3 regions of the Anoxybacillus ayderensis genome follow, and region 3 is predicted to be linked to each of the others. Evidence: riboswitches for the same ligand, from Rfam matches in the RefSeq annotation. Region 3 holds a riboswitch; each other region holds the start of a gene.
The links. A riboswitch is a leader RNA that binds a small molecule or an ion and turns the genes downstream of it on or off. The one in region 3 is predicted to bind S-adenosylmethionine.

Region 1: it holds a riboswitch for S-adenosylmethionine, as region 3 does, so the genes downstream of both, metK (methionine adenosyltransferase) here and mtnK (S-methyl-5-thioribose kinase) in region 3, are expected to answer to the same signal.
Region 2: it holds a riboswitch for S-adenosylmethionine, as region 3 does, so the genes downstream of both, HNR63_RS01895 (methionine ABC transporter ATP-binding protein) here and mtnK (S-methyl-5-thioribose kinase) in region 3, are expected to answer to the same signal.

What each region holds. Positions count from the first base shown of each region.
Region 1 covers NZ_JACDUV010000004.1:36,721-47,133, forward strand. The annotation lists gene desB (Delta(10) desaturase DesB) at 175-1,260, shown strand; gene HNR63_RS06865 (energy-coupling factor ABC transporter ATP-binding protein) at 1,283-2,011, opposite strand; gene HNR63_RS06870 (energy-coupling factor transporter transmembrane component T family protein) at 2,008-2,745, opposite strand; gene HNR63_RS06875 (energy-coupling factor ABC transporter permease) at 2,742-3,707, opposite strand; gene HNR63_RS06880 (N-acetylmuramoyl-L-alanine amidase) at 3,758-4,729, opposite strand; gene pckA (phosphoenolpyruvate carboxykinase (ATP)) at 4,843-6,429, opposite strand; SAM riboswitch class I at 6,604-6,712, shown strand; gene metK (methionine adenosyltransferase) at 6,833-8,038, shown strand; gene HNR63_RS06895 (glycosyltransferase family 4 protein) at 8,210-9,337, opposite strand; gene HNR63_RS06900 (phosphatase PAP2 family protein) at 9,351-9,869, opposite strand; gene HNR63_RS06905 (gamma carbonic anhydrase) at 9,943-10,413, opposite strand, start outside.
Region 2 covers NZ_JACDUV010000001.1:370,424-380,836, forward strand. The annotation lists gene HNR63_RS01865 (DUF2553 family protein) at 1-165, shown strand, start outside; gene HNR63_RS01870 (ribonuclease M5) at 263-610, shown strand; gene HNR63_RS01875 (thioredoxin family protein) at 619-888, shown strand; gene HNR63_RS01880 (sterol-binding protein) at 1,018-1,317, shown strand; gene HNR63_RS01885 (O-acetylhomoserine aminocarboxypropyltransferase/cysteine synthase family protein) at 1,382-2,674, shown strand; gene HNR63_RS01890 (methyl-accepting chemotaxis protein) at 2,812-4,545, shown strand; SAM riboswitch class I at 4,689-4,794, shown strand; gene HNR63_RS01895 (methionine ABC transporter ATP-binding protein) at 4,869-5,897, shown strand; gene HNR63_RS01900 (methionine ABC transporter permease) at 5,887-6,555, shown strand; gene HNR63_RS01905 (MetQ/NlpA family ABC transporter substrate-binding protein) at 6,573-7,397, shown strand; gene HNR63_RS01910 (carboxymuconolactone decarboxylase family protein) at 7,469-7,813, shown strand; gene sufC (Fe-S cluster assembly ATPase SufC) at 7,996-8,775, shown strand; gene sufD (Fe-S cluster assembly protein SufD) at 8,791-10,095, shown strand; gene HNR63_RS01925 (cysteine desulfurase) at 10,095-10,413, shown strand, end outside.
Region 3 covers NZ_JACDUV010000002.1:281,762-292,174, reverse strand. The annotation lists gene HNR63_RS03815 (pyridoxal phosphate-dependent aminotransferase) at 1-1,002, opposite strand, end outside; gene HNR63_RS03810 (carbon-nitrogen family hydrolase) at 1,100-1,894, shown strand; SAM riboswitch class I at 1,982-2,081, shown strand; gene mtnK (S-methyl-5-thioribose kinase) at 2,154-3,323, shown strand; gene mtnA (S-methyl-5-thioribose-1-phosphate isomerase) at 3,334-4,368, shown strand; gene HNR63_RS03795 (sugar ABC transporter substrate-binding protein) at 4,365-5,477, shown strand; gene HNR63_RS03790 (sugar ABC transporter ATP-binding protein) at 5,474-6,967, shown strand; gene HNR63_RS03785 (ABC transporter permease) at 6,964-7,923, shown strand; gene HNR63_RS03780 (methyl-accepting chemotaxis protein) at 7,930-9,666, opposite strand; gene HNR63_RS03775 (PAS domain-containing sensor histidine kinase) at 9,702-10,413, opposite strand, start outside.

The sequences.
Region 1 (10,413 bases), on a different contig from region 3:
TATTCAAGGGATTTATACTACATAATATAAATAAATAATATGATCAGGTAATAAATGTTGTTGACAGGACAAGAATATAAGTGATACGATGACAGTAAGCTTTAGAGGGAGATGTTTGAATATTCATTTCTTTTTGAAGCGAAGTTTTTACGTATGAGGGGAGTTTTTTGTTACATGAAACAATTTCATTCATTCGGGTGGTACGCGGCTCGCATTGCCCCGTATTTGCCTGAGGAAGCGTTCCGTCCTGTTCCGTCTCGTCTGTTTGGTGGCCTTGCTTACATGCTCGTTTTAGTTAGTAGCATTGTAACGATTTCTTTATTTGATCTCCATTGGTTATGGAACGGATTGCTTTCAGTTGTTATTGGATTTTGTTTTGCTGGATTAGGGTTTTTAGGGCATGAAATTTTGCATGGGACGGTAGTCAAACGGGCATGGCTTCGTGATTTGTTAGGTGGCATTGCGTTTTTACCGCTTTGCACAGGTCCGAAGCTATGGCGAAAGTGGCATAACGCGACACATCATGTGCATACGCAACATGAGGAGCTCGATCCTGACGCGTGGCCAACGATAAAACGTTTAGCTCAAAGTCGTTTCCTCCGTTGGATTTATCGCATTCCGTTTCCGATTCGTGCGGCTTTTTCGTTTTTGTCTTTAGCAGGGATGTTTACCGTTCATTCGCTTCATATGCTTCTTCATTTTTGGAAGGAGTTTGAAAAAGGAAGTCGTCGCGCAGTATTTTGGCAGTTTGTATTGCCATGGTCGGTATGGATTGGGTTATTGCTGATGATCGGAGTGGAAAAATGGCTCTTTGCGTTCGTTATTCCGTTGCTCATTGGAAATGCAATCGTTATGGGATATATTTCGACGAACCATCGTTTAAATCCGCTCGTTCCAGTTAACGATCCACTAGCTAATAGCTTAACGGTCATTGTTCCAAAGTGGGTGGATGTGTTGCATTTTAACTTTTCACACCATACAGAACATCATTTATTCCCAGCAATGAGCTCAAAATATTACCCGCTAGTCAAACAATATATTAAACAACTATGGCCGGAACGGTATCATGAAATGCCGATGACAAAAGCGTTAATTGCGCTATGGAAAACGCCACGGCTTTATTATGAACAAACAGAACTCATCGAGCCTCGCGAAGGATATGTATACGGAACGCTCGGAAATGGATTAAACATAGATGATCTTTCGTACAAAACGAAAGAAAATGTTGTAGTCAAACAAAAAATGGTGAAGCAAAAATAAAGCGTGGCCAATGAGCCGCGCTTTATTTTTTCCCTTGCAACATAAGGGGAAGTTCTAAATGATGTTCGTGTAAAAACGGTTCGTTCGTTAATACAGCTTCTGTTGGACCGTCATATGCGATCGTTCCGTTTGCGAGTACAATTGTTCGCTCGCAACATTCAAGCACAAAGTCGAGATCGTGCGTTGTTATGATTTTTGTATGTGATAACGATTGAACGAGATGAATGAGCGTTCGTCTTGCTCTCGGATCTAACGCTGCCGTCGGCTCGTCCATCAGCAATATTTTCGGTTCCATCGCAAGCACAGTTGCTAAGGTAACGAGCCGCTTTTCTCCTTCTGATAAACGATAAGGTGGGCGGTCTTTGACATGAATCGCACCGACAAGCGTTAAAGCGTTTGTTACTCGTTGGCTTACTTCATTTTCATTCATCCCGTCATTTCGAAGCGCAAACGCGACGTCATCGTAAACGGTTGGCATAAATAATTGATCATCGGCTTGTTGAAATGTAAAGCCAACGATGCGACGAATGTGTCGTAACGTTTGTTTCGACATGTGCATATTATCGATGACGATATGTCCGCTTTGTGGCATATATAAACCGACGAGCAGTTTTAATAACGTTGATTTTCCTGCACCGTTTGCTCCAATGATGCCGATGCATTCTCCTTGTTGAACAGAAAAAGAAATATTACGAATGGCTTCATGACCATCTGGGTATATGTAACAAATATTCGATATGTTTATCATCATATGACCACCAAACGATAAACGATGAACAATATAACTGTGACGTACGTGTAAATTCTCTCTTTTGTTGTCCATCGTTTTATTTTTATATGCATACGCTGAATAGAAAACCCGCGCAATGTCATCGCTTCATACACGCGCTCGGCACGTTCAAATGTTCGCAGTAACAAATGTCCAACGAGCGAACCCCAAACGGATAATTGGATCGCGCGATGGTGTGATGCACGCAACATATACGCTTGACGAAGTCGTTTTGCTTCCTCTAAAAATAAAAAAATATATCGATGTGTCAAAAGTAATTGTATAACGAGCAAATGAGGAATACGCAACGAAAGGAGCGCCCCTGCGAGTTGCTCGACCGATGTCGTCAAAAACAATACTGTTGCAGCAAGAACGGCAAGCGTGTTTTTTACAAGCAAAGTAGCGAATGACAGCCATCCTGCTTCTATACGCCAATGAAAAAACGATACGTGTTCATGAATGAAAAAGAGCTGTGAAGCCCCTATAACTGTAATAAATGGTAGAGAAGCGAGCAGTACGCGTTTAATATGGCGAATAGAAAGACGATAAAAAACGATCATTGTGATCGGATAAAGCGATAATGGAACGAGTTCAATAAATGCATATGTGTGAAACGAAGCAACGACAAGAATGTATGTAAACGTTATAATGAGCATGCTTAACGGATGAACATCATGTCGTCGCTTTTTCATATTTGACATATGTGCATGGATCACGCTTCTTTTCTCCATTTTTTCATGATGTATGGTACGAGCATTGCTATTGCAACGATAAATACACCGACGATGCCAGAAACGCTTGTGCCGATGTCTAACCAACCGATCGAAGCGCCCCCATTTTTCAAATTGTAATCAGGCAACAAAGCGAGCGATTGTTGGAGACGTTCTAGTGCGGTGTGGAGTGCTGTTGTTGCATGTAGTTCCTCCGTACCTGCCGTGCGAAAAATAGACCATTCTAATCCATCTGGTTTGGACGAAGCGATGGATGAAAACATGCCACCGATGAGAAGCGCAAGCAAACCGAGTGTCCCGATGAGACGATTTGTCGGTGTATTTGTTGTTGTTGAAAGTTCTGGCTTTGCTTTCATCACAAATGAGATGACAGCCGCTGTAGCCATTCCTTCTACAATACCAATCGCCAAATGAATCGGTTGCATAAATAAAGCGAACGTCGTAAATGGTAATTCGACTTTTCTGGATAACAACGTTTGAACGACGACGCTAAATGCCCCGAGTTGCAATCCAACGACGGCAGCGATGATGGAAGCAAACCAGATGTTTGTTCGGCGAATGAGTCGTCTGTAAAGTGGATATGCGATAAAACATGTGTAAAAGCCGAGATTGAACACGTTGCATCCGAATGCTAACAGTCCGCCATCTGCAAAAAAGAGTGCCTGAATAAATAAAACGACGGCTAACGTTAAAAACGCTGCATAAGGACCTAGCAAAGCGGCAAGTAACAATCCGCCACCTAAATGTCCGCTCGACCCTGTACCAGGAATGGTAAAGTTAATCATTTGCGCTGCAAATACAAATGCTCCAAGCACCCCCATCAGCGGCAGTTTTTTTTCATCTGCTTCCATGTTTATTTTTTTTAATGAGTAGCTTGCTACACCCGCCGTAGCCCCCCACATCGCCATTCCTACTGCAGGTGAAATAAGTGCATCTGCCATATGCATAAAAATATCCCCCCTTACACCTTATTATAGGGGAGATATGTTATGGAAAGCTATTTCATTTTTTCTCTAAGTTTGCTTATTATATAATTTTTCGTCTTTTCGTCATAAACACCATTTTTATTTCCGCCTGAAAACATAAGGTTCACTCGTTTCACGGCATCTAACGTTTTTTTGCCAAATACTCCGTCTTCTGCTCCGCATTTAAAATTGATCATATTTAGCGCTTGTTGTAAGATGCGAACGTCTTCGCCGCGATCGCCATATCGCAATACTTTATTTGGAAGCTTACTGATCAGTTGTTCGACTATGTTTTGTTGTTTCGGTGTTTGATTGGATGGTTGTGATGGGGTTTTCACTTCTTCTTTTTTTACTAGTTTTTCAATGATTATTTGTTGCCCGGGCTGTAATGCTCTTGGATCCACGTTTGGATTTAGGCGCAATAACGTTTTTACACTTACCCCTGTTTTTTGACTAATGGCCCATAGCGTATCTCCTCGTTCGACGGTATACAGTTTGACTTCTTCTTTCATTTCGACGTTTTCGTTTTCAGCTAATACTTGCGCATAGTTAAAACAAGGGCATTGTTTCCATTCGTATCCTTTTAGCTCATTATGTCCTTTCACATCTTTATAGTTCGGCAAGATGTTTACCAGCGTTTTATATAACGTTCTCAATGATTGTTTTTGTTCATCCGTCGGTTGTTGTGTGCGAAAATCGCCTGTTAAACAAATGCCGATGCAGTAACTGTTATGGTTGCCGACATGGTAGCTAATCGTTTCTAAGTCGTTGCAAAAATGAATCGTTCCGTCTTGTTCAATGACAAAATGGTATCCGATGCCTGGCCATCCTTTACTTACATGATAATTGGCGAACGCAAATGCCGAGCCTGTTTTCGTTAAACTATGATGAATAATAATGTGCGTTTTTTGTTCAAGTGTTGTTTTTTTATACGATTGGCCAGAGCGAGTGGGAAGAAGATGGCGTATATCTTTTAATTGAGGAATCGCAAATAGTTCATTCATTTTTAGCCTCCTTTTCTTTATTTCTATGTACTACTATATGTTTCATTGAATGAAATGGTTTGTACGAACATATGAAAAATGAAAAAGCTGCCGAAAACAGGCAGCCTTTTCATTTATGCGATCGGTCCCCCGAATTGTTCAATGCGTGGATCAACGTTTGTGAATTTTTTAAAGTTTTCACGGAACTTCGCCGCAAGTTCTTTTGCTTTTTGTTCATATGCTTCTTGATCTGCCCATGTGCTTTTTGGTTGCAATACTTCATCAGGTACACCTGGGACGTGAAGCGGAATATGCAGACCGAAAATTGGGTCTTGAACGGTTTCTACGTTGTTTAATTCGCCTTCCAACGCAGCTTTGACCATTGCGCGCGTATAAGACAGTTTCATCCGTTCACCAACACCGTATCCGCCTCCTGTCCAACCGGTGTTGACTAAAAATACTTGCACGCCATGAGCGTCAATTTTTTGTCCGAGCATGTCTGCATAGCGTGTTGCAGGAAGCGGTAAAAACGGTGAGCCAAAGCAAGTAGAAAACGTTGCTTCAGGTGCAGTAATTCCGCGCTCTGTGCCCGCTAACTTGCTTGTATAGCCGCTTAAGAAATGATACATTGCTTGTTCTTTTGTTAATTTGCTAATTGGAGGCAATACACCAAACGCATCGGCCGTTAAAAAGACGATCGTATGCGGATGACCTGCAACGCTCGGTTGGACGATATTGTCCATTGCTTCAAGCGGGTATGCTGCGCGCGTATTTTCGGTTAACGTCGCATCGTCATAGTTTGGTATGCGCGTGTCTGGATCAATCATGACGTTTTCTAATACGGAACCGAAGCGAATCGCATCGAAAATTTGCGGCTCTTTTTCGCGTGATAAGTTAATGCATTTCGCATAACATCCGCCCTCAATGTTGAACACGCCGTTATTTGACCAACCGTGTTCGTCATCGCCAATTAGGCGACGGTTTGGGTCAGCAGAAAGCGTTGTCTTTCCTGTGCCCGATAAACCGAAAAAGAGCGCCACATCTCCTTCTTGACCTACGTTTGCTGAACAATGCATCGGAAAGATTCCTTGTTCTGGCAATAAAAAGTTCATGACCGAGAAAATCGATTTTTTCATTTCCCCTGCATATTCTGTTCCACCAATCAGCACGGTACGACGTTCAAATGAGATGATAATAAACGTTTCTGAACGCGTGCCGTCAACAGCTGGATCCGCTTTAAATGTCGGTGCAGAAATGACCGTAAATTGTGGTTCATGCGTTTGTAATTCTTCCGTTGTTGGACGAATAAACAATTGATGGGCAAATAAGTTATGCCAAGCAAATTCATTGACAACTTGAATTGGCAAACGATAAGCTGGATCCGCGCCTGCAAAGCCGTTGAATACAAATATTTCTTCTTTCGTCATTAAATAATCGATCACTTTATTGTACAGTTTATCAAATACTTCTTCAGAAATTGGTTGATTGACAGTTCCCCAATCAATTTTATGTTTCACAGACGGTTCTTCCACAATATATTTATCTTTTGGAGAACGACCTGTATATTTCCCAGTTGTTGCACAAACTGCTCCTGATGAAGTGAGAACGCCTTCTTTGCGAGTTAATACTTTTTCTACTAATCGTGGTACAGATAAGTTATGAAAAACCCCATCCCTTTGTAAGAGTGTTGATAATTTGTTCGTCAATTCAATGGAATTCATCGGACAAAACCTACCTTTGTTTGATTTATCTTTATGTAAAAAGTATAACACATTTTGATAAATAGTCCATACTAATTCGTGTATTTTTCTTGAATTTATTTTCAAGATCATTACAGTAGAAAAAACGTTGACTCGCTTCATACAGATGTGATATGATGCTGAGATGAACGGATACTCTTATCCCGAGTTGGTGGAGGGAGACAGGCCCGATGAAGCCCAGCAACCGTCACATACGTGAAAAGGTGCTAACCTGTGGCAAGGGGACGCCCTTGAACGATAAGAGTGAAAGGCGCAGACAAATGCAAAAACCTTTCCTCTAAGGGAAAGGTTTTTTTCACGATAGACCATAATAAGAGGGATGAGTACCGTATCATTTTTCATTATACTGAGGAGGAATGTTTGAATGCCTAAACGTCGTCTGTTTACATCTGAATCTGTAACGGAAGGGCATCCGGATAAAATTTGTGACCAAATTTCCGATGCGATTTTAGATGCGATTTTAGCGAATGATCCGAATGCCCGTGTCGCGTGCGAAACGAGCGTAACAACAGGACTTGTTTTAGTGAGTGGAGAAATTACAACATCTACATATGTAGATATTCCGAAAATTGTTCGTGAAACAATTCGTGAAATTGGCTATACGCGTGCAAAATACGGCTTTGATGCAGATACGTGCGCAGTATTGACGTCAATTGATGAACAGTCACCAGATATCGCAATGGGTGTTGACAAAGCGTTAGAAGCTCGCGAAGGACAAATGACAGATGAAGAAATCGAAGCGATCGGTGCAGGTGACCAAGGATTAATGTTTGGCTTCGCGTGCAACGAAACGAAAGAACTTATGCCGCTACCAATTTCTCTAGCACACAAACTTGCACGCCGTTTAGCGGAAGTGCGTAAAGAAGACATTTTACCGTACTTACGTCCAGACGGAAAAACGCAAGTGACAGTCGAGTACGATGAAAACGGCAAACCTGTACGTATCGATACGATCGTTGTTTCTACACAACATCATCCAGAAATTACACAAGATCAAATTGTACGCAACATTAAAGAGCATGTCATTCAACCTGTCGTTCCGGCAGAATTGATCGATGAAAACACAAAATATTTTATCAACCCAACAGGACGTTTCGTCATCGGTGGTCCACAAGGTGACGCAGGGTTGACGGGACGTAAAATTATCGTTGACACATACGGTGGTTATGCACGTCACGGCGGCGGGGCATTCTCAGGAAAAGACCCAACGAAAGTAGACCGCTCAGCAGCCTATGCGGCGCGTTACGTAGCGAAAAACATTGTCGCGGCAGGTCTTGCAGATAAATGTGAAGTGCAGTTAGCATATGCGATCGGTGTTGCAAAACCTGTATCGATTTCAATTGATACGTTCGGCACGGGCAAAGTATCTGAAGATGTATTAATTGAAGTGGTGCGCAACAACTTTGACCTTCGTCCGGCGGGCATTATTAAAATGCTTGATCTTCGTCGCCCGATTTACAAACAAACAGCTGCTTACGGTCACTTTGGTCGCACAGATATTGATCTTCCTTGGGAACGTACAGATAAAGCAGAAGTGTTAAAACAACAAGCGTTACAGTTGGCGAAGTAAGAAAGGAGAGAGAGTTACGGAATGTAGCTCTCTCTTTTTTCACAAGTATGTTCTTTTGCAGTTGTTTGATGATCATGGGACAGGGAAAAGCGATAGTAGCTAAAAATGTTGGACATTATGGTTTGGCATGCTGTTTACTCAGAAGGAAAGTGAATCGCCCCTTGCTCGCTCTTACGCGTAATGAGAGAAACGTTTGTGCACCACTTGTTCATAATGAGAAAGAAGTTCGATGAATATGTTATTCCAGTCTTTTGTTTTTGCATATTCTCGACCACATTTCCCCATTTGCTTTCTTTTTTGTTCATCTTTCAATAAGTATTCAATTGCTTCTTTCCAAGTGTTTAAATCATCAGGAGAGCGTAATAATCCTGTTTGTTGTTCAGTGACGATAGTTGTAACCCCACCGCGATTTGCACAAACAACAGGAGTGCCCGATGCAAATGACTCTAACACAACATTCCCAAACGTTTCTGTAGGAGATGGAAATGCAAATATATGTGCAGCGGCGTATGCTTCTGCGAGCGCTTCCCCATTTAAAAAACCAGTAAACGTGACGTTTTTCGAAGCTTTTTGTTTTAACTGCTCTTTTAACGGCCCATCCCCGACGATCACCCAACGAATAGAAGGCGACATTTGTTTGGCAAGTTCAATAAGTAGATCGACATTTTTTTCTTTCGCTAAGCGACCGACGTATAAAATGATATGGCGTTCTGTAATGTGATATGTTTTTCGGAACGATTCGTTATTTTCGCGTGGATAAAATGTTGAGCAATCAACACCGCGCGACCAAATGTGCAAGTTTGTAAAGCCACGTTGTTGCAAGTGATTTAGCGTTTCTTCGGAAGGGACAAAAATTTTTTCCGCTGAGCGATGAAACCAGTGCATATAGCGCCAAAACCAAGGGGATAAAAAATCGAGGTTGTAGTAGTGCAAATATTGGTCAAAATGAGTGTGATATGAGGCAACGAAAGGGATATTCATTTTTTTTGCATAATGCAAGCCACATAAGCCGATATTAAATGGAGTAGCGATATGGATAAGCGTTGGTTGAAATTGCTCTAGTTGTTGGCGTATCGTCATCATGTTCGGGATGGCTAAGCGACATTCAGGATAAAGAAAAAAACGAAAGCTTTTAAAATGATAAATAAAATTTGTTGAAAAATCATCTTTCCGCGTTTCCGGAGCGAAAACGCGGAAGTCAATTCCACGAGATTCTAAGAAGCCGGCCCATCTCTTTAATGTTCGGGCGACGCCATTCACTTCAGGGGCAAACGTGTCAGTAAATAAAGCAACTTTCATGACGATTCCTCCCTTATAAAATCACAGAAAATGAAGCGACGCCAAACAACGTACCGAGCATACCGCCTGCGAGCACATCAGAAGGATAATGAAGCCCTAAATAAATGCGCGAGATCGCGACACTACACGCGATGGGCAAGAGAAAAACCGTTAATGCCGGGGCGTATAGTAAAAATGGAACAACGACAGAAAATATTGCGGTTGTATGTCCGGATGGAAACGAATGATCAGTTAACGGATTTTTTGTTACTTTCGTGTTATGAAGTGAAATATACGGTCGTTTGCGTGGGTACATTTTTTTCATGACTGCGACAGGAATATGGCTAAGTGCTAATGCGATGGCACTGGCGATAGCAGCATCCCGCCATTCGTCACGCAACAGCCAAACAGCTAGCATGACAGCCGTAATTGAACATGTCGCTCCGCCAGCGTGTGTAATGGAACGAAAATATGCGTTAAGCCACTTGCGATCAAAATAACGATTAATGCTGTAAAACAACTTGCATTCCCAATCGTACCATTTTCGCAACATAAGCAAATCCCCCTGAACTTATGATAAAATATATATGTTAAGTCAATAATAAAGCAATGTAAAAATACCACGCTTATTTATCGCGTGGTTTGTTTAATTGAAGCGATTTATAATATTGACCTTTTTCAACATATTCGCGGCGAATTCGTGCCATTTCACGCTCATCTTCTTCGGTTAATTCTCGGATTACTTTTGCCGGACGTCCGAATGCAAGTGTGCGAGGAGGGATTTTTTTCCCTTGAGGCACAAGACTGCCAGCACCGATAAAAGCTCCTTCACCAATTTCAGCACCGTCTAAAACGATAGAGCCCATACCGATGAGAGCGCCTTTTCTTATAATGGCACTATGCAAAATGACTTGATGGCCAACGGTGACATCATCTTCAATGATGAGTGGGTTGTTTGGACTTTGGTGAAGGACGGAGTTGTCTTGAATGTTTACACGGTTGCCGATGATCGTTGGGGCGACATCTCCGCGAATGACGGTGTTAAACCAAACGCTCGTTTCCTCTCCAATGGTTACATCACCTGTAATAGTGACGTA
Region 2 (10,413 bases), on a different contig from region 3:
TTTTATGACAACGAATGTGTTGGAGAGTTTGTTCAGGAAACGAACGAATTCAAGCTGAAAAGCGGATATGTAGAACAACAAGGACGAATTTTGAAAACGGTGACAGTCACTGAACATCCAGATGCGAAATATGTGGATTGCGACACAGAAGGTGGTTGGTGTTAAGGACAGCGGCATCGCTGTCCTTTTCGATTTCATAAAAGGAGAAAAAGTGCAACATAACGAATATAATATACATAAATGAATGTGCAAGGTGATGACGATGGCGATCATTGAAGTAGAAAAAGTGATTATTGTCGAGGGGCGGTCAGATAAAAGAAAGATCGAGAGCATTATTAGTGAGCCAGTAGAAATTATATGCACAAACGGAACGCTCGGTACCGCCAAACTTGATGAATTAATCGAAGCTTTGTACGATAAAGATGTGTACATTTTAGTTGACTCCGATGAGGCGGGAGAAAAATTGAGGCGCCAACTTCGCCGTGAGTTTCCGGAAGCTGAGCATTTATATATTGATAAAATGTATCGTGAAGTTGCAGCTGCTCCGAAACATCATATTGCGGTCGTATTATTAAGCGCAAATATCGATGTACACGCACAATATTTGTAGAAAGTTGTGTGATGATTGTGAAGGTTGTTTATATGTACACGCCATTATGTGGCACGTGCCAAGTGGCAAGCCGTATGGTTGATGTGCTTGAACAGTTATTGCCAACTGTCACGTTTGAGCGTCAAGACTTAAATTATGTGCCTGACAAAGCGATCGAATGGCATATTGAAAGCGTTCCATGCTTACTTATTTTTAAACGCGGCAAACTCGTGAAAAAAATATACGCCTTTCATTCCGTTCCACATGTATATGAAACGTTGCGAAAGCTGGCTGAATAAGCCAGCTTTCGACATATTTCTTGGGAAATTGACGAGGAAGGAAGACATTTGTCGAGCAGTTATAGAAGGAACTCACCGTCTTCGTATGGAAACAATGAATACGACAATACATGGGACGGGGGCGGTTGTATGAATATGTTAACACCAATTTTACCAAATGACGGTTTATATATTCAATTGCAATGGGAAAGCGGGCAAATTTTATTAAGCATATCAAAAGAAGGAATTCAACGCGTTGAAAAAGCGAACGGGGATCGGGTCATATCGATTCGTGGTTCCGCACAGGCCATTATGTCACTACTACAAGGATCGTTAAAACTTCAGCAACAACTTCGCTTAAACGAATTGTCCGTCACAGCATCGTTTCGCCACATTTTATTATTAGAGTCAGTTTTCTTTCTTGCTAAACCGTACGATCTTGTTCATTGACGAGCAGTTTTTATCGTGTTAAAATTCAAAATATTCAACAATTATTCGTTCAGGGGGAGAAATGATGAAATTTGAAACGATTGCTGTGCACGGGGGACTGCAAACCGATCCGGTAACAAAAGCGCGTGCGGTACCGATTTATCAGTCAAATGCGTATTTGTTTGATAGCACAGAGCATGCGGCAAACTTATTTGCATTAAAAGAAGCAGGATACATTTACACGCGCATTCATAATCCGACGGTGACCGTATTTGAAGAGCGAGTAGCAAAGCTTGAAGGTGGTGTAGGGGCTTTAGCAGTGGCGAGCGGCATGGCAGCGATTACGATGGCCATTTTAAACGTCGCTCAAGCAGGAGATAATATTGTGTCTGCTTCTACGCTGTATGGAGGGACGTACAATTTGTTTGCAAATACGTTACCAAAATACGGCATTACAACTCATTTTGTCGATCCAACTGACCCAGAAAATTTCCGCGCTGCAATTACACCGAAAACGAAAGCTATTTTTGCGGAAACGATCGGCAATCCGAGTTTGCATGTGTTAGATATTGAGGCGGTTGCAAACATTGCCCACGAAGCAGGTGTCCCGCTCATTATCGATAATACGTTTGCGACGCCGTATCTTTGCCGTCCGATTGAACATGGAGCAGACATTGTCGTTCATTCTGCGACGAAATGGTTGCTTGGCAACGGGACGACGCTAGGAGGCATCATTGTCGACGGTGGAAAGTTTGACTGGAACTCACCAAAGTTTCCAGCGTTTACGACACCAGATCCGAGCTATCATAACCTCATCTATGCAGACATCGGAGCGGCAGCGTATATTGTGAAAGCACGTGTGCAGTTGTTACGTGATTTAGGACCAGCCATTAGCCCGTTCAACGCCTTTCAATTTAATTTAGGGCTTGAAACGTTGCACGTGCGCATGAAAGAACATATTGAAAACACAAGAAAAATTGTTGCATATTTAGATAATCACCCAGCTGTCCGTTGGGTGTTGTATCCTGAACATGACAACCATCCAGCGAAAGAGCTAGCGAAAAAATATATGCCAAAAGGGGCAGGAGCAGTCGTCGTTTTTGGCATTCAAGGGGGAAGGGAAGCAGGAGCTGCACTTATTAACAATGTGAAGCTTTGGTCGCATGTGGCAAACGTTGGCGATGCAAAAAGTTTAATTATTCATCCGGCAAGCACAACGCATCAACAACTAAGCACAGAAGATTTACAAGCATCTGGTGTAACAGAAGATATGATTCGTTTATCGGTCGGCATCGAAAATGTGGATGATTTAATCGAAGACTTAGAACAAGCGATCGAAGCGGCGACAGGCGTTCGGTCGATGTATTCGAAAGTGTAAAAAAGAGGAGGTAGTCGGAGAAATTCGTCTACTTCCTCTTTTTATTTTTTCTATCAACATATGAAAAATTTTAATTACATTTCGAGAAATTTGACATACAATGTAAATTGTCTATGTTTAACGTCCGGAGGGATACAATGTTTAAGTTAAAAAGTTTACAAACGAAAATGATTGTTAGTTTTTCTTTCATTTTTTTAGTCTGTGGTCTTTTGCTAGGTTTTCTCGTTTACCGTTCAGCTGATCAATTTGTCGTTCAATCTGTCGGAACTCAAGCAAGACATATCGTGGAGAACGCTGCCAAACTTATAGATATGGATCAATATAAAACCATTCGCCCTGAAACGGGAAAGAATGACTACTACCATGAATTACGTGCGATTTTTAGCAGTATGAGAGAGATGAACAATTTGAAGTACTTATATACGATGAATCGGCGTACAGTGGAGGATGGGTACGAGTATTATTATGTCGTCGATGGTTCAGAAGGAGAAGATTTTGCTGATCTCGGAGAAGTGGAAGTAGAAATAAACGATTTTCCTATGTTAATTAAAGCGTTTGAAACGAAAACGCCCCAAGTGGGGGAGTTAAGCTATTCGGAAACGTACGGTGCGCTTGTATCTGCTTACGTTCCTCTTATCGACGAATCAGGGGAAATCGTAGGGGTGTTAGGAGCGGATTTTGATGCAACGAGTATTTATGAACTGATGAAAGAGAACGAAAAAAAGATGTTGTTTTTGACTATTAGTATGCTATTGGTTGTTATACTAATGGTTTTCCTTTTAACGTTATACCTCGTTAAACCATTGAAGCAGCTAACAAAAAGCGTTTATCAATTACGTGAAGGAAAGTTTGATGTAACGTTTGAAGTAAATCGATCGGATGAAATTGGGGAACTAGCCAACGCTTTTGCGTATACGGTACATGAGTTGCGTACGATTATCGATGGGGTGACGCGCACATCTGTCGACTTGAATGAGTCTGCTGGACAAATGTTGAAACGTACAGAAGAAGCTGCTCACCGTATTGAATGCGTGTCGGAGGATATCGATCGTATTTCTAGTGAAACGAATCAACAGCAAGCATATATTGAACGCATTAGCTTAACGATTGATGAAATGTCTCGCGCACTCCAGTCCATTGCTTCGTCTTTAGACGAAACGGTACATGCATCGCAGCACATTAGTCATTTATCGCAAAAGGGAAAAGAGAAAATGGAAGGTTCTACTTATCAAATGAAGAAAATTTCTGAAAAACAGCAAATATCGGTGCAACTTGTCCAAGAGCTTGAAAATAAATCGAAAGAGATTCATCAAATTGTAGAGCTTATTTCTCAAATTGCTGCACAAACCAATTTATTAGCTTTAAACGCAGCGATTGAAGCAGCGAGAGCAGGAGAGCATGGGAAAGGGTTTGCCGTTGTATCGGAGGAAGTGCGAAAGCTAGCTGAACAATCAAGTGAAGCGGCAAGCACGATCGCTGGATTAATTGAAGATATTTTAGTAAAGATGGAACGAGCGGTGAAAGCGATGAATGAAAGCACGCAAGAAATTTATTCTGGAACGAGTGTTTTAGCTGAAACAGGAGCCTCGTTTTACGAAATTATTCAAGAAGTCGCGCGCGTCTCGGATCAAATTGAGTCGATTTCAGCTGCCACAGAGCAATTAAGTTCAAGCAGCGAACAAGTCGTAGATGCCTCTCGTGCTGTTCAAGCGATCGCAAAACGAACGGCTAGTTCGATGACCACTTTTGCTGGCGAAATGCATCAACAGGCCGTTTTCACTCAACAATTGAGCGATACTTCGAAGGAGCTACATCATTTATCACATAAACTTCAAGAAATGATTCGACACTTGAATCGACGTGCAATGTAAGGACGTTAAGGGAAACATCTTCCAATTTTTTATATAATAATTTTTATTGACATCGTCCTTCTTTCGATGATATACTCACATTCGTAGTTCAACATCATTCTTGAATACATTAAAACGTTAACTGAATAAAGCGTTTAAAAGCGCTCTTATCAAGAGAGGTGGAGGGATGTGCCCGATGAAACCCGGCAACCGTCAGCGCTGCTGAAATGGTGCCAATTCACACAAAGCGTTTGCTTTGAGAGATAAGAGACAGAATGGACGATAACGCCTTTCTGTTCTCTTGAACAGAAAGGCTTTTTTCATGGAAGGAAGGTGACAGCGACGTGATTACTTTATCAAATGTAACGAAAGTATACAAAGCAGCAAGCGGAAATGTGACTGCGGTCGATCATGTAAACTTGCATATTGCAGAAGGAGAAATTTTCGGCATCATCGGTTATAGCGGAGCGGGAAAAAGTTCGCTTATTCGATTGTTAAATGGACTAGAAAAGCCGACAAGCGGTGAAGTCATTGTCGATGGAAAAGATATGGGGAAAATTAGTGGGAAACAATTACGACAAGCTCGTCAGCAAATCGGGATGATTTTCCAACATTTCAACTTACTTTGGTCGCGAACGGTGCGTGAAAATATTGCTTTCCCGTTAGAAATTGCCGGTGTGCCGAAAGAGGAACGGATGAAGCGTGTCGATGAGCTCATTCAACTCGTCGGCTTGCAAGGAAGAGAAAATGCATATCCGTCGCAATTGAGCGGAGGGCAAAAACAGCGCGTCGGCATTGCGCGTGCGTTAGCGAACAACCCGAAAGTGTTGCTATGTGATGAAGCGACGTCGGCCCTTGACCCACAAACAACCGATTCGATTTTAGATTTGCTCGTCGATATTAATAAACGTCTCGGTTTAACGATCGTGTTAATTACACACGAAATGCATGTCATTCGTAAAATTTGCGATCGCGTAGCGGTCATGGAAAACGGAAAAATTGTTGAAATGGGCGAAGTGCTTCATGTATTCCGTAAGCCAGAGCAACCGATTACGAAACGATTCGTCCAACAAGTGACGGAGCCGGAGGAAACGAAAGAAGCGATGTTGCATCTTCTTGAACGATATCCGAACGGCAAAGTTGTTCAACTTACATTCGTCGGCGAAGCGGCTGAGCAACCGCTCATCACGCAACTTATTCGCCAATTCGATTTGAATGTGAATATTTTGCAAGGGAAAATTTCGCAAACGCATCACGGTTCATATGGGGTGCTATTCATTCATTTAGACGGTGCGAATGAAGAAGTTGAGCGAGCGCTCGCTTTTATTCGCCAGCAAGAAGTGGAAGTGGAGGTGTTGGCGAATGTGGAATGAACTATTCCCGAACGTCGTTTGGGATAAAATATGGGCAGCGACAATGGAAACATTGTATATGACCGCTGTTTCTGTTGTAGCGACGTTTGTACTTGGCATTTTACTTGGTTTATTGCTGTTTTTAACGTCTAAGGGAAACATATGGGAAAATCGTTTCGTTAACGGTGCTATTGCGTCGTTCGTCAACATTTTCCGCTCGATTCCGTTTATTATTTTAATTATTTTGCTTATTCCGTTTACAAAACTTGTCGTTGGCACGATTCTTGGAGCAAACGCTGCGTTGCCAGCACTCATTATCGGTGCCGCACCGTTTTATGCGCGCATGGTAGAAATTGCGCTTCGTGAAATCGATAAAGGTGTCATTGAAGCCGCAAAAGCGATGGGTGCGACGACATCGACAATTATTTGGAAAGTGCTCCTTCCAGAAGCGCTTCCTGCACTTGTATCTGGAATTACAGTGACGGCGATTGCGCTCGTTGGATATACAGCGATGGCAGGAGTTGTTGGCGCTGGAGGGCTCGGAAATTTAGCGTATTTAGAAGGGTTTCAACGCAACAATAACGATGTTACATTTGTTGCAACAGTGCTCATTTTAGTGATTGTCTTTATTATTCAGTTTATTGGTGACTTTGTCACTTCTAAAATAGATAAACGATAAAAAGGAGGAAGAAACAAATGAAGAAATGGATCTCTTTACTTGTTGCTGCAATTGTTGTTTTAGCGCTTGCTGCTTGCGGAAAAAGCGAAAGTGCGGAAGAAAAAACGAATAAACTTGTCGTTGGTGCATCAAACGTACCACATGCGGAAATTTTAGAGCGAGCAAAACCGATTTTAAAAGAAAAAGGGATTGAATTGGAAATCGTGACGTTCCAAGATTATGTATTGCCGAATAAAGCGTTAGCTGATAAAGAGTTAGATGCAAACTATTTCCAACACATTCCTTACTTAGAAGCACAAATGAAAGAACATGGTTATGATTTTGTTAACGCTGGCGGTATTCATATTGAACCAATCGGCGTATACTCTAAAAAATATAAAAGCCTTGAAGAACTACCAAACGGGGCAAAAATTATTATGAGCAACTCTGTTGCAGACCACGGTCGCATTTTATCGATGCTTGAAGAAAAAGGTTTAATTAAATTAAAAGATGGTGTTGATAAAACGAAAGCGACAGTTGATGATATCGTTGAAAATCCGAAAAACTTAGTGTTTGAAGCAGATGTCGAAGCTGGTTTACTTCCTCAAGTATATAAAAATGACGAGGGAGATGCGGTATTAATTAACGCTAACTATGCGTTAGATGCTGGCTTAGATCCAGCGAAAGATCCAATTGCGGTAGAGTCACCAGAAAACAATCCATATGTTAACATTATTGCGGTTCGTAAAGGTGACGAAACACGTAAAGAAATTCAAACGCTCGTTGAAGTGTTGCAATCAAAAGACATTCAAGACTTCATTTTAGAAAAGTATAACGGTGCAGTCATTCCAGCGACAAAATAAGGATGTCCATTCGGGCATCCTTTTATATTTTTCGGAAAACGACACATGATAAAAAGGAAGGAGGAGTGATTATGTCGATGGAACAATTTTTACACGAATATAAACAAGGGCTAGGAACGTTTACACAACAAATGCCGAAGGTTGGGCAAACGTTTAATGCGTTTACAGAGGCGTGTTTTGCGCAAGGGGCGTTGTCGAAAAAAGAAAAGCAATTGATCGCATTAGGCATTAGTGTTGCTAAACAAGATGAATATTGTACGATTTATCATACGAAAGGATGCATCGACGAAGGAGCGACAGAAGAACAAATATTTGAAGCATGTGCGGTTGCTGCTGCGTTAGCTGGGGGGGCGACAATGAGCCAAGCAGTCACGCTCGTTCGCCAATGTATCGATGAATTCACTCGCATGCACTAAAAGGATAGGGCTCTCCTATCCTTTTTTACATATGTGATAAAGTAAACAAACTTTCTAAACAAAAAAGTATCAAAATGCTTGCAATAAGGTTGCTAATACTTTTCATCTGTTATAAAATTGTAATGAGAATAAAATGAGAATTACGTTTTTATGAACATAAGCGAAACTGGAGGTATTTTTTTATGGCAACATTAACGATTAAAGATCTTCACGTTGCAATTGATGGAAAAGAAATTTTAAAAGGGGTCAACCTTGAAATTAAAGGTGGCGAGTTTCATGCCATCATGGGACCAAACGGAACGGGAAAGTCGACATTATCTGCCGCAATCATGGGCCATCCAAAATATGAAGTAACAAAAGGAAGCATTACATTAGATGGGCAAGACGTATTAGAAATGGAAGTAGACGAACGGGCTCGCGCAGGTCTTTTTTTAGCGATGCAATATCCGAGCGAAATTAGCGGTGTGACAAACGCTGACTTCCTTCGTTCAGCCATTAACGCACGTCGTGGAGAAGGAAATGAAATTTCATTAATGAAATTTATTCGTCAATTAGATGAAAAAATGGCGTTTTTAGAAATGAATCCAGATATGGCGCATCGTTATTTAAACGAAGGATTCTCAGGTGGAGAGAAAAAGCGGAATGAAATTTTGCAATTAATGATGTTGCAGCCGAAAATTGCAATTTTAGACGAAATTGACTCAGGTCTTGACATCGATGCATTAAAAGTTGTTGCAAAAGGTGTAAATGAAATGCGCAACAGCGAATTTGGCTGTTTAATTATTACCCACTATCAGCGCCTATTAAACTACATCACACCAGATTATGTGCATGTTATGATGCAAGGACGCATCGTGAAATCAGGCGGTCCAGAATTGGCGCAACGTCTTGAAGCTGAAGGATATGACTGGATTAAAAAAGAGTTAGGCATTGAAGATGAAGTCGTTGAGCAAGAAGCGTAAGCGTTAGGAGGATTTATGATGATTGAGACGAAACTACCATTCGACCAACAGTATGTGCGCTCTTTTTCCGAAGGGCGTGGAGAACCGGACTGGCTTTTAAACGTTCGCTTACAAGCTCTTGCGCAAGCGGAACAACTTCCTTTACCGAAGCCAGATAAAACGAAAATCGATCGTTGGAACTTTACACAATTTTCTACTCATCTCGTTGAAAGCGCTCCGCTTTCTTCTTTAGAAGAGCTGCCAGAGCAAGTGAAAGTGCTTATTGATATCGATGAACAACAAAAAAACGTATATGTGCAACGCGACCATACATGTGCGTACGTATCGCTTGCGGATGAGTTGAAAGAAAAAGGCGTCATTTTTACTGATTTAGCGACAGCTGTTCGCGAGCATAGTGATCTTGTGCAAAAATATTTTATGGACGGTGTGAAAGTAAATGAGCATCGTTTGACAGCGCTTCATGCTGCCCTTGTAAACGGCGGGGTGTTTGTATACGTGCCGAAGCATGTACAAATTGACGTGCCGTTGCAAGCGGTATACGTGCATGAAAAAGCGGAAGCGTTGTTTAATCACGTCATTATTGTTGCGGATGTGGGCAGTAAAGTAACGTATGTGGAAAACTACATTTCAACATGTGAACGTTCGGAAGCGATCGTCAACATCATTACAGAAGTGTTTGCGCGAGATGATGCGCAAGTGTTTTTCGGTGCGGTAGACAATTTGGCAAAGGGAACGACTGTCTATGTCAACCGTCGCGGTGTGACAGGGCGTCATGCGCGCATCGAATGGGCGCTCGGTTTAATGAACGACGGAAACACGATCTCAGAAAATATTACTCGCTTAATCGGTGATGGATCAGTCGGCGATACGAAGACAGTCGTTGTGAGTCGCGGTGAGCAAGTGCAAAACTTTACGACGAGCGTCATTCATTACGGAAAACATACAGAAGGCTACATTTTAAAACACGGCGTTGTTAAAGATGAAGCGACATCGATTTTTAACGGCATTGGTAAAATTGAGCACGGGGCATCGAAATCGAATGCGGAACAAGAATCGCGTGTACTTATGTTAAGTCCAAAAGGACGCGGAGATGCGAATCCGATTTTATTAATTGACGAAGATGACGTGACAGCAGGCCATGCGGCATCTGTCGGTCGCGTTGACCCAACGCAATTATACTATTTAATGAGTCGCGGTATTCCAAAAACGGAAGCAGAGCGATTAATTATTCACGGCTTTTTAGCGCCGGTTGTTAATGAAATCCCAATTGAGCGTGTGAAAAAACAATTAATTGAAGTGATCGAAAGGAAAGTTAAGTGATGAACGTAAAAGAACTTCGTCAACTATTCCCGATTTTAGATCAACAAGTCAATGGCAAACCGCTCGTTTATTTAGATAGCGCGGCAACATCGCAAAAGCCGTTGCCGGTTATTGAAGCGATTGACAATTATTATCGCCAATACAATTCGAACGTTCATCGCGGTGTGCATACGCTTGGCACAAAGGCGACGGATGCCTATGAAGGGGCGCGCGAAAAAGTGCGCCGCTTCATCGGTGCTGCCTCAACGGAAGAAATTATTTTTACACGCGGGACGACAACAGCGATTAACTTAGTGGCGGCAAGCTACGGTCGAGCAA
Region 3 (10,413 bases):
TCCTTTTGGCACCGGAAGCCACGCAAAAAACGAGCCTGCTGGCGCTTGGACGTTCCAGCCGATGTCGTTTAACGCGCGAATAAACGTATTCCGTCTTGCTTCATACGTGGCGACAAGCTCCTCGACGCATTGTTGCGACTGTAAAAGCGCGACCGCTGCCGCTTCTTGAATGGCACCGAACATGCTCACATACAAATGATCTTGCAAAACGTTGATCGCTTCAATCATGCTTTCGTTTCCGACCGCAAAGCCGATGCGCCATCCTGCCATATTGTACGTTTTCGAAAACGTATAAATTTCAATGCCGACATCTTTCGCCCCTTCGACTTGTAAAAAGCTGATTGGCTTTTTCCCATCAAAACCAATCGCCCCGTACGCAAAATCGTGTACGACGGCAATGCCGTATGTTTCAGCAAACGAAACGGTTTTTTTAAAAAACGATTCCGTTGCTGTCGCACCTGTCGGGTTGTTCGGATAGTTTAAAAACATGAGTTTTGCTTCGCGGACAACGTCTTCGTTTAACTCCTCATAATCGGGCAAAAAGTCGTTTTCCGCTCGCAGCGGCATCATTTCCATGCGCGCCCGCGCGAGCACAACGCCCGACCAATAGTCCGGATAACCGGGATCGGGAACGAGCACGACATCGCCGGGGTTCAATAAACAAAGCGGCATTTCAACGAGCCCGGCTTTCCCACCAAATAAAATGGCGACTTCTTTTTCGGGATCAACCGTTACCCCATACTCCCGTTTGTAAAACGTCGCTACGGCTTCTTTCAAAAACGAATACCCGCGAAACGGTGAATATTTATGATACGCTGGCTTTGCTACCGCCTGTTGCATCGCGTTTACAATATGAGCAGGGGTCGGCTGATCCGGATTTCCTTGCCCAAGATTAATGACGTCATGCCCTTCAGCAATGACCGCATTCACTTTTTGAACGAGCGAAGCAAAAAATTGCTTCGGTAGTTGTTGTAACAAGTTCGATTGCGGAAATGTTTTCATTTTTCGCACACCTACTTCACAAAAAGGTTGAAATTCTAGTCATGTATCATATATCGTAAAAATCAAAATGTAAAGAAAATTTTTCGAGGTGAATGAAATGAACATTGCTTGCATACAAATGGACATTGCGTTTGGAGCGCCTGAAAAAAACAAACAAACGATCGTGCGCTACATGGAACAAATGGCGCGTGACGTCGACGTCGTCGTTTTGCCAGAACTATGGACGACAGGCTACGATTTAACGAGATTAACGGACATCGCCGACGAAAACGGCGAAGATACAAAAACGTTTCTTTCCTCGCTTGCGCGCACGTACGATGTGCATATTGTCGGCGGATCGGTAGCAAAAAAAACGGACAAACAAATGACGAATACGATGTATGTCGTCGACCGACATGGTCATGTCGTCAGCGAATATAGTAAACTTCATTTGTTCAAATTGATGGATGAACATACGTATTTGCAAGCTGGCGAAACGTTAGGTGTATTCGAGCTTGCTCACACGACGTGCGCAGGCGTCATTTGTTATGACATTCGTTTTCCAGAATGGATTCGCGCTCATACATTACACGGGGCCGAAGTGCTATTTGTCGTCGCGGAGTGGCCGCTCGCTCGCCTTCATCATTGGCGCACGTTGTTAATGGCGAGAGCGATTGAAAACCAATGTTACGTCGTCGCTTGCAACCGCGCAGGAAAAGATCCGAACAACACATTTGCTGGCCATTCGATGATCATCGATCCGTGGGGAAATGTTCTTGCTGAAGGGGACGAACAAGAAGCGATCATTTCGGCGAATATTGACATAAGTGAAGTGCAACATGTGCGCGGGCGCATCCCGATTTTTGCTGATCGTCGCCCAGACGTGTATAAAATTTTTGAAAAAAAGGATTGACAAACGAGCATAAAGCGATGTATGATTCGAATCAAGCGAATTCACGAAACTTTTTCACTGTTAAAAACATTCAAATAACGATAAACACTCTTATCAAGAGCAGGTGGAGGGACGAGCCCGATGAAGCCCGGCAACCGGCGGTAACGCACGGTGCTAATTCTTGCAGCAATAGGCTGAGAGATAAGAGGTGCGAAGCAAACTTCAAACCTCTTTCGTTCAGCGAAAGAGGTTTTTTATTTATGCTAAGGGAGGAATCCATATGTACGAACCGTTAACAGAACAAAAAGCGATCGCCCTTGCTGTTCGGTTAGGGCTTTTTGGGAAAGATGCGCTTCTTTCATGCCAAGAAATTGGCGATGGCAACTTAAATCTCGTGTTTCGCATCGTCAACGAGCGCACAAACGACAGCATCATCATCAAACAAGCGTTGCCGTATGCGAAAGTCGTCGGCGAAAGCTGGCCGCTTACGTTAAAACGAGCGACGATCGAAAGCCAAGCGTTGCGCACATTCGCAAGCTACGTCCCTCAATACGTTCCGAAAGTATACTATTCTGATGAGTCTTTAGCAATTACGGTGATGGAAGATTTATCACATTTACAAATTGCTCGTCGCGGGCTGATCGAAGGAAAAACGTTTCCAAAACTTTCGGAACATATCGGTGAATTTATCGCAAAAACGGCGTTTTACACGTCTGATTTCGGCATGAACCAACAACAAAAAAAGAAACTCGCACAACAATTTACAAACCCTGAACTTTGTAAAATTACAGAAGATCTCGTATTGACCGACCCGTTTTTTGACCATGACACAAATAACTTTGAAGCGGAACTTCGCGCAGATGTCGAGCAACTTTGGCAAGATGACGTGTTAAAATGCGAAACCGCAAAACTGAAACGGCTCTTTTTAACGAAAGCGGACGTCTTGCTTCATGGCGATTTACATACGGGAAGCATTTTTGCAAGCGATGATGAAACGAAAGTGATCGACCCAGAATTTGCATTTTACGGTCCGATCGGCTTTGATCTTGGGCAATTTTTCGCTAATTTGCTGTTAAACGCTCTCGCTCGCGATGAACGTGACCGCGAACCGCTCTTTCATCATATCGAAAAAACGTGGGACGTGTTTGTTCGCACATTTTCTGAACTTTGGCGTGAAAGCGATGAACCGTATGCGCAAATTTCTGGCGTGCTTCAAGACGTGCTTCACGATGCAAAGATCGAAGCGATTGGATTTGCTGGCTGTGAAGTCATTCGCCGAACGATCGGTTTAGCCCATGTCGCAGACGTTGACGAATTGCCGCTTGAGCGCCGACTTGATGTGAAACGTCACGCGCTTCGCCTCGGACGTGCGCTGATCGTACAGCGTGAACAATTGCCGATTCAGGCGATCAAACAACTTGTGCAACAAACGGTACATGTGAACAGCTAGGAGGAAGACAATGAAATCTGTACAATGGCACGATACACATATCACAATTTTAAACCAACAAGCGTTGCCTCATAAGACGGAATATTTGGAATTAAAAAACATAAAAGACGTATGGGATGCGATCGTGACGTTAAAAGTGCGCGGGGCGCCGGCAATCGGCACGACTGCCGCCTACGGCTTAGCGCTTGCGGCAAAATCGTATGAGACAGACGACTTAGCGCAATTTCATGCCGAGTTAAAGCGCGACCGCGACTATTTAGCTAGCTCGCGTCCGACCGCTGTCAACTTATTTTGGGCGCTTGATCGGCTTATGAAAAGCGTCGCGCAAGCAAAATCCGTCAACGAAGCGAAAACGACGCTCATTCATGAAGCGATTTGCATTCAAGTAGAAGATGAAGACGTATGCCGCCGCATCGGCGAACATGCCCTTTCCCTTTTTCAAGACGGCGATCGCATCATGACGATTTGCAATGCCGGGGCGATTGCGACGGCGCGCTACGGAACGGCGCTTGCTCCGTTTCATTTAGCGAAAGAAAAAGGAATGACGCTTCATGCGTATGCGTGTGAAACGCGACCTGTCTTGCAAGGGGCACGGCTCACCGCTTGGGAGCTTTCACAAGCCGGCGTCGATGTGACGCTTATTACCGACAACATGGCCGCGCAAACGATGAAAGCAAAACGCATTTCCGCTGTCATCGTCGGCGCGGATCGCATCGCCGCAAACGGCGACACAGCAAACAAAATCGGCACGTTCGGTCTAGCCATTTTAGCAAAAGCGTTCAACATCCCATTTTACGTCGCCGCCCCGCTCTCAACGATCGACTTACAGACGAAAACAGGCGACGACATTCCGATTGAAGAACGCGCTAAAGAAGAAGTGACGCATATCGGCGGCGTGCGTATCGCACCGAATGTGAACGTCTACAACCCTGCCTTTGACGTCACACCGCATGAACTCATTACCGGCATTATTACCGAAAAAGGCATCATTTTTGGCGATTACGCAACAAAACTGCCGACATTATTTGAGGAGGTATTCGCATGAGAAATGTATGGCTTGCCTTCGTGCTTCTTTTGGCGCTATTAGCCGGATGCACGAACGAACAAGATGCCGTTTCTAAACCGGCACAACAACCGAAAGAAGAAACGAAACAAACGAATGAAACAACAGGAGCGGACATTCCAGCCGCACTAAACAAACCGATTAAAATTGCCGCTATTATGCAAATGTCGATCGGCACCTTTTCATCGCAATATATCGCAGGTGTGAAAGAACAAGTCGCAAAATTTGGCGGCGACGTGCAAATTTATAACGCGGATAACGATTTAACGAAAATGGCATCGTACGTCGAAACGGCGATTAACCAAAACGTCGATGCGATTTTATTAGACCATGGACGGGCGGATGCGCTAAAAGCCCCTGTGGAAAAAGCGCTAGCAAAAGGCATTCACGTCGTCGCGTTTGATAATGATTTAAACATTCCGAGTGTCACTGTCATTGACCAAGACGATTACAGCTTAGCATGGAAAACGTTAAAAACGTTAGCGGAAGATTTAAACGGTGAAGGCGAAATCGTCACGATTTGGGTCGGCGGCTTTACGCCGATGGAACGGCGCCACGTCATTTACGAAGCGTTTCAAAAACGATATCCGAACATAAAAGAAGTCGCAAAATTCGGTACAGCGAGCGCAAACACCGCTTTAGATACACAAACGCAAATGGAAGCAATTTTGAAAAAATATCCGAACAAAGGCGATATTGATGCGGTGTTTGCGACGTGGGACGAGTTCGCCAAAGGAGCAACGCGCGCCATTCAACAAGCAGGTCGAACAGAAATTAAAGTGTACGGCATCGACTTAAGCGATGAAGATTTACAAATGATTCAACAACCGAATAGCCCATGGGTCGCAACGACAGCAACCGATCCAGCGGAAGTCGGACGCGTGCAAGTGCGCTTTGCGTATCAAAAAATTGCAGGGGAAAAAACGCCAAACATTTATTCACTTGAACCGCATTTAGTGAAACGTTCCGACTTACCAGATCAACAAGTGTCGATGGGCGAACTGCACAACTACATTTCAGGCTGGGGACAATCAAACGTCGCTGTCTCTCCATGGATGAAAACGCTCGAACAACAGGTGAAAAAACAATGAGCGGGCTTTCTATGAAACAAATCGTCCATTCGTTTGGCGATGTCACCGTATTAAACGGCGTGAACTTCCATGTCCAACCGGGCGAAGTTCACGCCCTTTTAGGTATGAACGGCGCAGGAAAAAGCACGTTAATGAACATTTTAGCTGGTCACCTGCAAGCAACGAGCGGAGCGATTGACATCGACGGACGGTCGTATACGTTTTCTTCCCCGCGAGATGCGAAGCGAGCGGGCATCGGACATGTCGTGCAAGAAGTGGATGCGGCGTTATTCCCTGCCCTATCCGTATATGAAAATGTGCTCGCTGAACAAATTGTTGAACAACCGAACATGTTGTTTTCAAAAACGAACAAGCGGGCGTTTGTGTTACAACTTCTTGAGCGCGTCGGTTTGGCGCATGTGTCGCCTGATGCGTCCGTCCAAACGTGCTCGCTCCATGAAAAACAGCTTATTTTACTCGCTCGCGTCCTTTCTTCTTCCGCTCGCTACATTATTTTAGACGAGCCGACCGCCTCGTTAAGCGAAGAAGAAACGAAACGGCTATTTGCGATGATTGAACAATTAAAAGCACAAGGCGTGTCGTTTATTTACATTTCGCATAAATTGCACGAAGTAAAACGCATTTGCGACCGGATGACGATTTTGCGCGACGGCACAGTTGTATATGAAGGTGATGTATCGCTTCCGACGGAACAAATCGTGCGCCATATGGTCGGGCGGCAACCGGAGACGCGCAACACTTTTGCGCGGGAAAAAAGTGAAGAAACGATATTTGAAGTGAAACAACTATACATTCCAAAAACGAAAACGACGGTAGACCTTGCTGTACGACGCGGGGAAATTGTCGGCATTGCCGGCATCGTCGGCGCAGGAAAAACAGAATTAGCAGAAAGCATCATCGCCCATGTGAACACGACAGGGGAACGCATCGTGCGCGGGAAAAAACAAACGTGGACATCGCCAAAAGATGCGATCGAAGCAGGCGTTTGTCTCATTCCAGAAGAGCGCCGAAAACAAGGATTATTTATGAACGAAACGGTAGAAAAAAATTTGACGGTGCGCCTATTGTCGAACATTTCGAAATGGCAATGGATTCATAAACGACGCGAGCGCACGATCGCGACATCGCTCATTTCATCGTTACATATTCGTCCATCCTCGCCGGCCGCCTTGGCAAAAAACTTAAGCGGCGGCAATCAACAAAAAGTCGTCATCGGCAAATGGCTGCAAACGAACAGCGACGTATTTCTTTTTGACGAGCCGACAAAAGGCATTGACGTGCACGCGAAAGAAGAAGTATTTTCGATCATTCGCTCGCTTGCTGAAGAAGGAAAAGCGATCATTTATTTCACGAACGAGTTTCAAGAGCTGCTTCGCATTGCACATACGATTTACGTCATGGTCGACGGTCGTTTCATCAAAAAAATAGACGCCCAAGAAGCGACATACGAACAGCTCGTCCATGATACAACAGGAGGTGACATGAGATGAAGTTTTTATACAAATACGGAACGATCATCGCCATCGTTGTCGTCATTAGTTTTTTCAGCATCACGCTCGATTCGTTTTTTACGTATGCAAACTTTAGCGACATTTTACGTTCGATTTCGATCGTCACGCTCGTTGCGATCGGCATTACGTTTTCATTAATTGTCGATGGATTTGATTTATCGGTCGGCTCAACGGTCAGTTTAGCGACAATCGCAAGCGCCTCCGCGCTCGTTTTACATCGCCAAGAGCTGTTCGTCGCGCTCATCGTTCCGCTTCTTCTCGGCGTGCTCGTTGGATTGCTGAACGCCTTTCTCATCATTCGCCTTCGCTTGCCCGATTTATTGGCGACGTTAGCGGTCATGTATATCATTAACGGCGTACAATTGACGTATACGAAAGGATTTTCGATTTACAACGACATGCCGCTCCCAGAAGGCGGAACGGCGCCGGGAAAATTTATTCCATCGTTTTTATTTATCGGACAAGGAGAGCTGTTTGGCATCCCATTTTCTGTGTTGCTTATGCTTTTTGTCATCGTTTGTGCTCATCTTTTTTTAACGTATACGAAATTCGGTCGCTTGTTTTATATGACGGGCGAAAATCGCGAAGCAGCAAGGCTCACCGGCATTCCCGTCGATCGTTACCGCACGGTTGCGTATATGATTAGCGGACTGTTCGCTGCTTTAGGCGGCATTGTTCTTGCTTCGCGCATCGGCACCGGACAAGTATCGGCAGGGGCATCGTTATTAATGGATGGCGTCGCTGCCGCCTTTATCGGCTTTTCCGTCTTTGGCGCAGGCAAACCGAACGTCATCGGCACGCTGCTTGGTTCAATTTTAATCGGGGTGTTGTTAAACGGGCTGACGATGATGAACGTGCCGTACTACGCCCAAGATATAATAAAAGGAACGATTTTAATTTTCGCACTTGCGTTGTCCCATATTGTAAAAAAGTAACCCACCTTACGCAAGGTGGGTTTCAAACGTCCGTTCTTTTTCTACTTTTTCCATTAGTTCATCAATAAGACGAATGACTTCGGTCGATGCTTGTTCGAGTTCTTGCAGTTGCGCTTCGGCACCTTTTATATCGCCTTTTGCGTACGCTTCCGCTGCTTTTTTCGCCGCGACGTGCACACGTTCATGAGGGGCATCGAGCTTTTCATACGCTGGTGTGCCTTTCAGTTGTTTTTTCGTTTGTTCATCAAAGTACCATTTTCCTAATCGGCATTGATGGTGAGAAGCGACATCTTCTGGACGAACGGTTTCGTAGCCGACAATCATATTGTAAATGCGCCATTTCCATAATAAGTGATCCGTTTTCGCTAAATGCAATAACGCTTTCGCAGATAGTTTAATATTGTTTTCGTTAACTAAATGTAAACGGAAACGGTCGATCGCTTTGCTTAACGCATGAACCGTCTTTCCTGTTTTTTCACCAAGCTCGCGAACGTATTCTGTTAATGAGGCAATCGATGCCATTCGGTTTGCGATTTCATCGACAGCCGCCGCTTGTTGTTCAGCAACCGCAGCATTCGTATTTGTACTATCTTGAATGTCGCCCATCGCTGATACGATTTCGTTTAATAAAGGCATCGCTTCTTGCGCTTGACGAACCGCTTGACGAATCGTCGATGACGTTGAATAAATGGCCGATGATACTTCCGATGAAATCGTCCGCAACTCTCCGACGTTTCGTTGCACTTCGCCGAGCGATTGTACCGTATGATCGGCAAGCTTCCGAATTTCTTCCGCAACGACGGAAAATCCTTTTCCGTATTCCCCTGCACGTGCCGCTTCAATCGAAGCGTTTAACGCGAGTAAATTCGTTTGATCCGCAATGCCGTTGACAAGCTGCATCACTTTTTCAATCGCGCTTAAATGTTGTTGTAAATGTTCAAAACGATCAACCATGTTCGTAAACTGTTCGGACGTTTCCATAATTTCTTCAAACGCTTCCGTCATCATTTGTTGCCCTTTTTCCGCCTGTTCAACGGATGTCGTCGTTTTTTCGGCGATGACGGTCGCCGCGTGCGCCACTTCCGAAACGGCGGTCGTCATTTCTTCCGTCGCCGCCGTCACCATTTGTACATCGCTATTTTGTTGATCGAGCGCTTGCAGTAAATCTTTAATAAACATAATTTCCGCATTTTGTTCCATCAACATTTCTGTTCCGCTTGCGATTTGTTCCATCATCGTTTCTGTGTACACTTCAACGAGAAGCTGTTGCTCAATATTAATCGCCCGCTGCAACGTTTCCATCAATGTTAAACAACGTTTCGGCGCAAGGGCGGTTTTTGATAACAACGTTGTTAAAATAAAGAAATTCAAATGATTAAAGGCAACGATCAATTTTCCGACATTCACTTTTTGTTTGCGCAACAAATGGAAAAAGCGAAGCGATTCATCGACGTACGCGCGGTTGCGTTCCATCGTAAAAAAGGCGTTCATATACGCTTCGATGCGCGCTTCAGTCACCGCATTTGCCGCTTCTGGCTGCACTTGTTTCAGCCCCTCATAAAAAAGACGAACCATCTCTTGTTTGTACGGTGAAATGAGTTCATCAATTTGTTTTAACTTTGCGAAATCTTCAGTCGTAAAATGGTTGTATGATAACGTGTCGATAAATCGTCCTTGAAACGAATAGTCTGTCCCTTTTTCAAGCAATTCGTTTAATGACGGACGAAGGCGCTTAAATAACATGCGATTCACCTCTTTAGCTGTCTTGACATATAAGTCTATTGTACTATATCTCTTTCATGCATGTCATTAGTAATTGGCAAGGTAATATAAAACGTCGTGCCAACGCCTACTTCGCTCTCGACATCAATGCGCCCGTCATGTTCTTCAATAATTTTATAGCTGACCATTAAGCCGAGCCCCGTTCCACGCTCTTTCGTCGTATAAAACGGCTCCCCTAATTTTTTTATTTTCTCTTTCGGAATGCCGCTTCCTTCATCGCGGATGGCGATGCGTATGCCTTCTTCGACACGTGAAACAGAAACGGTAATCGTGCCGCCGTTTGGCATCACTTCAATCGCATTTTTTAATATGTTAATAAACACTTGTTTTAATTGCTTCGGTTCGCAATAAATAAGCGGCACTTGTTCATACGTCGCTTCAATTTGAATGTTATGCATCGTCGCCTGCACGCTTAATAAATCGACCGTTTCTTGCATAATTTTCACCACGTCGCCTCGTTCATAATGAATGGCTTGCGGTTTCGCCAACACGAGAAATTCAGTAATAATTGACTCAATGCGCTTTAATTCTGACATAATGACGTGGAAGTACATATCATATTGTTCGCAATCATTGCCGATACTTCCTTGCAATAGTTGAATAAATCCTTTTAACGCTGTCATCGGGTTGCGAATTTCATGAGCGATGCCTGCTGCTAGTTGCCCGACGACGTTTAACGTATCAGACTTGCGCAACTGTTCTTCCATT